Regions from separate parts of the Nocardioides sp. LMS-CY genome, predicted to be linked through region 1. Evidence: predicted binding sites of a transcription regulator. Region 1 holds the regulator's gene; each other region holds the start of a gene.
What was found. Region 1 encodes LexA, which represses DNA repair genes until DNA is damaged. Its sites were predicted from a motif close to TCGAACANNTGTTCGA; they were not measured.

Region 1 (2,259 bases):
GCGGGGCGGTCGGCATGAACAGGTAGGCGAGCAGGCCGAGCAGGGTGGCGATGACCAGGGCGCGGCGGGCCGGGCCGTAGCGGTCGGCGCCGAGGCGCCAGAGCCAGACCAGGACCGCGGCGGTCACGACGTAGTGGAGCGTGGCGTACCAGTAGCTGCCGGCCAGGCCGAGCACCCGGTGGTCGGTGAAGAGCTGGTTGAGCGGCGTCTCCCAGTGGATGCCGATCAGCTTCTCGATGTGCAGCAGGTCGTTGGCCCGGTCGAGCGCCGGCTGCATGGACGTGTCGGCGAGCAGTCGGGCCAGGCTGTAGAGCACCCAGAGCCCGAGGATCAACAGCAGCTCGAGGAGGCCTCGGGCCCAGCGGGGGAGGGGCCGCCTGGGCGCGATCGCAGGTGCTGTCGTCACAGCACCACCGTCGTCCATCAGCCCTCCCGTGCCATCGGGGATCCTCCCCGAGTCAACCCCGAGGTCTGGTCGGGCAATTCCCCGAGGGGGAGTACATCGCGTCGATCAGACCCGTCGCAGCACGGCGGTCACCTTGCCGAGGATGGTGGCGTTCGTGCCGTCGATGGGATCGTAGTTGGGATTGTGCGGCAGCAGCCACACCTTTCCGTCCTTGCGCTGCAGCGTCTTGACCGTGGCCTCCCCGTCGATGAGCGCGGCCACGATCTCGCCGTTCTCGGCCGTCTGCTCCTTGCGGATGACGACGTAGTCGCCGTGGCAGATGGCGGCCTCGACCATCGAGTCGCCGGAGACCTCGAGCAGGAAGAGCTCGCCGTCGCCGACCAGCTGCTTGGGCAGCGGGAAGACCTCCTCGTAGCGCTCCTCGGCCAGGATCGGTCCGCCGGCGGCGATCCGACCGACCAGCGGCACGTAGGACGCGGCGGGCACGCTGTCGCCGAGGCCGGTCTCGTCGTAGGACGACTCCTCGGCGGCGCCGAGGGAGCGGCGGGCCGCCATCACCTCGGGCAGGAAGACCTCCAGGGCGCGGGGCCGGTTGGGGTCGCGCTTGAGGAAGCCCTTCTCCTCGAGCGTCTTCAGCTGGTGGGCCACGCTGGAGGAGCTGGTCAGCCCGACCGCCTCGCCGATCTCGCGCATGCTGGGCGGGTAGCCCCGCTTCTCGATCGAGTCCTTGATCGTCGCGAGCACGCGCTGCTGTCGCGGGGTGAGCCCGGTCGCGTCCGCGGGGCCGTCGGGCAGCTCTCGCACCGTCATCTTCTTGGCCATGGGTCGACGTTAGCCCGTTCGGCCGCCGTCTTCAAACAGTTGTTCGAACGGCGTGTCGAGCCCGCGACCCCGTACGAGCGTCGAACAAATGTTCGCCTGGACCCTTGTGTCGTTCGAACAGATGCTCTAACGTCGTACACGTGTTCGATCGAACGACTGATCGAGTGGGTGTCCGGATCGGCTCCTCCGGGACTGTCGGTGGCCGCCACTAGAACTGCTCTCGACGAACACGGACCGACGGCCCCGGAGCGGGGCCACTTCCCCAGGAGGTCACCAGATGAGCACCATGACGATCGACCCGACGATTGACCGGACGATCGACCGGACGATCGACCGGACGTTCGACCCCACCGTGGAGCGGGCGCTCCGCGGTCGCTCCGGCCACACGGACGGCGGGGTCCGGCTGACCCGGCGCGGCCGGGTGGTGGTCGTGGTGCTCGCGCTGTTCGCCGTGCTCGCCCTCGGGGTGGTCGTCGCGGGCGGGTCGGTCGCCACCCGCAACTCCGGCGCGCCGGAGCCCACCGCGGTCGTGCAGGTCGGCCCGGGCGACACCCTCTGGGAGATCGCATCCGTGGCCGCCGGTGACGGTGACGTCCGCTCGATGATCGACCGGATCGAGAAGCTCAACGCGCTCGACTCCGGGATGCTCGTCGCCGGTCAGCGGCTGCTGGTCCCGGTCGGCTGACATCCGACCCCGGTGCGCTGACGTTCGCCACCGGGGCCACCCAAGACTTCGCCGGCCGCCTCGACCCCGGCCGGCGAGACCGGGGAAGACGAGGGGCGGGGCCGTTCGGCTCCGCCCCTCGAGGTATTTCGGGCCCGGTGGCGGAGCTGCCGGACCCGGCCAGCGTGCCCCGTCCTAGCGTGCCCCGTCCTAGCGCGCGGCCCGTCGCCCGCCGATCGGTCGCGGCGCCTCCTCGGCGTCCGCCGTGCCGCGGGGCGCGGGTGGCTCGGTGATCCCGAGCCGCCGGGTCAGTCGGGCGAGCAGCATCATCCCGAAGAACAGGCAGGCGACGGCGCCGACCGAGGCG
Region 2 (2,259 bases), 2.3 Mb from region 1:
CGCTTCGGCGGCCGGGTGCGCTTCTTCATCTCCGGCTCGGCCGCGCTCAACCCCGAGATCGGGGCCTGGTTCCACGCCGCCGGCATCCTGATCCTCGAGGGCTACGGCATGACCGAGAACGCCGCGGGCGCCACGGTCAACCACCCCGACGACTACAAGATGGGCACCGTCGGCCCGCCGCTGCCGGGCGCCGAGGTGAAGATCGGCGAGAACGACGAGGTGATGCTGCGCGGGCCGCACATCATGGCGGGCTACCACAACCTCCCCGAGGAGACCGCGAAGACGCTGACCGAGGACGGCTGGCTGCACACCGGCGACAAGGGCAGCCTCGACGCCGACGGTTTCCTCACCATCACCGGCCGGCTCAAGGAGCTCTTCAAGACCTCCGGCGGCAAGTACGTCGCGCCGCCGGCGATCGAGTCGAAGTTCAAGGCGATCTGCCCCTACGCCAGTCAGTTCCTGGTCTTCGGCAGCGAGCGCAACTTCGTCTCCGCGCTGATCACCCTCGACCCCGACGCGATGGCCGGCTGGGCGGAGGAGAACGGCATGGCGGGCACGTCGTACACCGACATCGTGCGGTCGGCCGCGGTCCAGAAGATGGTGGGGGAGTACGTCGAGGAGCTCAACGGCAAGCTCAACCGCTGGGAGACCATCAAGAAGTGGCAGCTCCTCGACCACGACCTCACCATCGAGTCGGGCGAGCTCACCCCCTCGATGAAGGTCAAGCGCAACGTCGTCGAGGACCGCAACAAGGCCCTGATCGAGAGCTTCTACGCCTGAGGGTGGTTTCGAGGCTCGGGCCTGGCGGCCCTCGCACCTCAACCACCGGTGACGGTGGTTGAGGAGGTTGCGCTAGCAGCCACCGGTGGTTGAGGAGGTTGCGCTAGCAACCGTCTCGAAACCACTACCGCCAACCCCGGGCTCCCGGGATTGACCCCTTCGAACAGATGTTCGATGATGGGGTGTGGCCAGCGCACTCGACACCCTCGACACCGTGGCCCAGCTGCGCACCAAGATGGCGCGGCTGCAGGAGAGTACGCCGCCGGGGATGGCGCTGGAGACTCACCCCGCCCTCGCGGGACTGGTGCGGCTGCGGGCGGGCGCCAGCTACTCGGTCGACAGCGCGACGCTGGCGTTGGCGCTGCTGGCCGGTCCGTCCCGGGCCGGTGGCTGGTGCGCGGCCGTGGGGGTCGCCGACTTCGGGGCGGAGGCGGCGGCCGCGCTCGGTGTCGACCTGGGCCGCACCGTCCTGGTGCCCGATCCGGGCGACCGGTGGCTCGAGGTCACCGCCGCCCTGGTCGACGTCGTCACCGTCGTGCTGGTCAAGCCGGCCGGCCGGGTCGCCCCCCAGCTCGCGGAGAAGCTCGCCGCCCGGCTCCGCAAGCGCGGCGCCGCACTGGTCGCCTGGGAGACGGCGCGGGGCAGGTGGCCGCGCTGCGAGGTGCGACTGACCACCCGTGACCCGGCCTGGAGCGGGATCGGCCGGGGCCACGGCCACCTCAGCTCCCGCCGCATCGTCGTCGAGGTGCAGCGCGGCACGGCGCCGCCGCGGCACGGGGCGCTGTGGCTCCCGGCGGAGGACCAGACCTACCGTCCCGTCGAGCCGGCGGCCCCGGCGGCCGCTCCCGTGGAGGGAGTGGCCTGAGGTGCGGGTGATGGTCGTCTGGTGCCCCGACTGGCCGGTGGTCGCCGCGCTGGCCGACGAGGGGCTGCCCACCCACCTCCCGGCGGCGGTCTTCCACGCCAACCTGGTGCAGTCGGGCAACGCCGCCGCCCGCACCTTCGGCGTACGCCGCGGCATGCGCCGCCGCGACGCGCAGTCACGCTGTCCCGAGCTCCAGGTCTTCCAGGCCACCCCGGAGCGGGACACCCGGACCTTCGAGACGGTGCTCGCCGCGGTCGAGGAGCAGCATCCCGGAGTCGCGCCGCTGCGTCCGGGGCTGGCGGCGCTGCGCGCGCCCAGGCGGGTCCGCGGTGGCGAGCCGACCGCGGCCGCACTGCTGGCCGAGCGGCTGGTCGAGCTCGGGGTCTGGGACTCCCGGATGGGCGTCGCCGACGAGCTGTTCACCGCCGAGCAGGCCGCCCGCCGGGCCGCCTCGCAGGACTGCCACGTGGTCGAGCCGGGGGAGTCGGTGCCGTTCCTGCGCGGGCTGCCGGTCGAGGCGATCGACGAGGCCGCCGCGGTCAGCCTGCTGCGCCGCCTCGGGCTGCGCACCCTCGGCGAGCTGGCCGACCTGCCGGCGGCCGCGGTGCGCGACC
Region 3 (2,259 bases), 2.1 Mb from region 1:
GTCACCGCCGCGCGGGCCGGCGTCCAGGCAGCCGCGAAGGGCGACGACCCGGAGGCCAAGGCAGCCGCCGACGCCGCGCTGACCCAGGCGCTGGTCCGGGTCGACGCGGTCGCCGAGGCCTACCCCGACCTCAAGGCGAACCAGAACTTCCTCGAGCTCCAGCGACAGCTGGCCGACACCGAGAACCAGATCTCCTTCGCCCGCCAGTACTACAACGACGCGGTCGCCACGCTGAACAAGCTCACCCAGACCATCCCCTGGATGTTCCTCACCGGCATCGCCAACGTGCACCAGCGCAGGTTCTACGACGCCCCCGACGGGCAGGAGCAGGCGCCCACGGTCAGCTTCTGAGCCGTCGGCCCGGCGGGTTTCGAGGCTCGGGCCTGGCGGCCCTCGCACCTCAACCACCGCACCGCTCAGAACACGTTCAGTGGCCGGAACTGCACGGAGACCCGGGGCCCGGCGTGAGCCACCTTGGGCACCGCGTGCTCCCAGGTGCGCTGGCAGGAGCCGCCCATCACGAGCAGGTCGCCGTGGCCCATCTCGACCGAGATCGAGGATCCGCCGGCCCGGGGTCGCAGCGCCAGCCGGCGCGGGTCGCCGAGCGAGACGATCGCCACCATCGTGTCGTGGGTCCGGCCGCGGCCGATCGTGTCGCCGTGCCAGGCGACGCTGTCGCGGCCGTCGCGGTAGTAGCAGCAGCCGGCGGTCACGAACGGCTCGCCGAGCTCGGGCCGGTAGTGCGCCGACAGCGCCCCGCGGGCCCGCGCCAGGTTCGGGTGGGGGAGCGGCTCGCCCGCGGCGTACGTGTGCAGCAGCCGGGGTACGTCGACCTCACGGTCGTACATCTGCCGCCGTTCGGCCCGCCAGGGCACGTCGTGCACCAGGGTCGTGAACACCTCGTCGGGCGCGGGGAGCCAGGTGCGGCAGACGTCGATCCAGGCGCCGCCGGTGAGCGGCCGGCGCTCGACGCGGTCGAACGTCGGCGCCTCGACGGCCGGCGCCTCGAACAGCGATCCCTGGAAGTCCATGCTCCGAGCATACGTCGCGTTCGAACAGGTGTTCTAGTCGCTCGTCGGGGTGAGTTCGGGGTGATACCGGTAGCGCCCGGGCGCCCGGCACGGGAGGGTTGACCCATGACCGAGGTCTCCACCTTCTCGCCCCCGGCGGGCACCGTCCCGGCCGCCCGCGTCCGGGGCCTCACCAAGACCTACGGCACCGGCCAGGCCCTGGTCCGTGCGCTCGACGACGTGACGCTCGACATCGCCGCCGGCGAGTTCACCGCCGTGATGGGTCCCAGCGGCTCGGGGAAGTCGACGCTGATGCACTGCTGCGCGGCGCTCGACACCGCCGACTCCGGTGAGGTGTGGATCGGCGACCAGGACATCACCCGGCTCAAGGACAAGGCGCTGACCCGGCTGCGCCGCGACGAGATCGGCTTCGTCTTCCAGTCGTTCAACCTGGTGCCGACGCTGACCGCCGAGGAGAACATCAAGCTCCCGATGGCGATCGCCGGACGCCGCCTCGACCAGGCCTGGTACGACAGCGTTGTCGCGACCGTCGACCTCGGCGACCGGCTGGGCCACAAGCCCAACGAGCTCTCCGGCGGTCAGCAGCAGCGGGTGGCGGTCGCGCGGGCCCTGGCCAGCCGGCCGCGGATCGTCTTCGCCGACGAGCCGACCGGCAACCTCGACTCCCGGTCGGGGGCGGAGGTGCTCGAGCTGCTGCGCCACGCCGTCGACGACCACGGCCAGACCGTCGTGATGGTCACCCACGACCCGGTCGCCGCGGCGTACACCGACCGCGTCGTCTTCCTCGCCGACGGCCGGGTCGTCGACGAGCTGCGGGACCCGACCCGCGAGCAGGTGCTCGACGTGATGAACCGGATGGCCGAGCAGACGCCGTCATGATCCGGGCCGCCCTCAAGAGCCTGCTGGGGCGCAAGGTGCGCCTCCTGATGAGCACGTTCGCGATCGTGCTCGGCGTCGCGTTCGTCGCCGGCTCCCTGATCTTCAGCGACACGCTCAACCGCAGCTTCACCGCGCTGTTCGCCTCCACGGTCGGCGACGTCGTGGTCCGGCCCGTGGGCGGCACCACCGCCGACGGGGCGCCCTCGACGGTGACGCTGCCGGCGAGCCTGCTCGACCGGCTCCGCGACGTGGACGGCGCTGCGCGCGTCGACGGCAACGTCAACGCGTTCGGCGTCTTCGTGATCAGCGACCGGGGCAAGGTCGTGAGCGGCTTCGGGCCGCCGGCGAT

Region 2: a site for LexA is predicted at 940-955, ahead of imuA' (DnaE2-dependent mutagenesis accessory factor ImuA'). Genes of this name have one in related genera too.
Region 3: a site for LexA is predicted at 1,052-1,067, ahead of KM427_RS22060 (alpha-ketoglutarate-dependent dioxygenase AlkB). Genes of this name have one in related genera too.

What each region holds. Positions count from the first base shown of each region.
Region 1 covers NZ_CP076104.1:1,350,744-1,353,002, forward strand. The annotation lists gene KM427_RS06450 (phosphatase PAP2 family protein) at 1-406, opposite strand, end outside; gene lexA (transcriptional repressor LexA) at 512-1,228, opposite strand; gene KM427_RS06460 (LysM peptidoglycan-binding domain-containing protein) at 1,506-1,913, shown strand; gene KM427_RS06465 (hypothetical protein) at 2,103-2,259, opposite strand, start outside.
Region 2 covers NZ_CP076104.1:3,622,112-3,624,370, reverse strand. The annotation lists gene KM427_RS17315 (AMP-dependent synthetase/ligase) at 1-780, shown strand, start outside; gene imuA' (DnaE2-dependent mutagenesis accessory factor ImuA') at 965-1,645, shown strand; gene KM427_RS17305 (DNA polymerase Y family protein) at 1,656-2,259, shown strand, end outside.
Region 3 covers NZ_CP076104.1:4,655,530-4,657,788, reverse strand. The annotation lists gene KM427_RS22065 (LemA family protein) at 1-351, shown strand, start outside; gene KM427_RS22060 (alpha-ketoglutarate-dependent dioxygenase AlkB) at 417-1,031, opposite strand; gene KM427_RS22055 (ABC transporter ATP-binding protein) at 1,137-1,910, shown strand; gene KM427_RS22050 (ABC transporter permease) at 1,907-2,259, shown strand, end outside.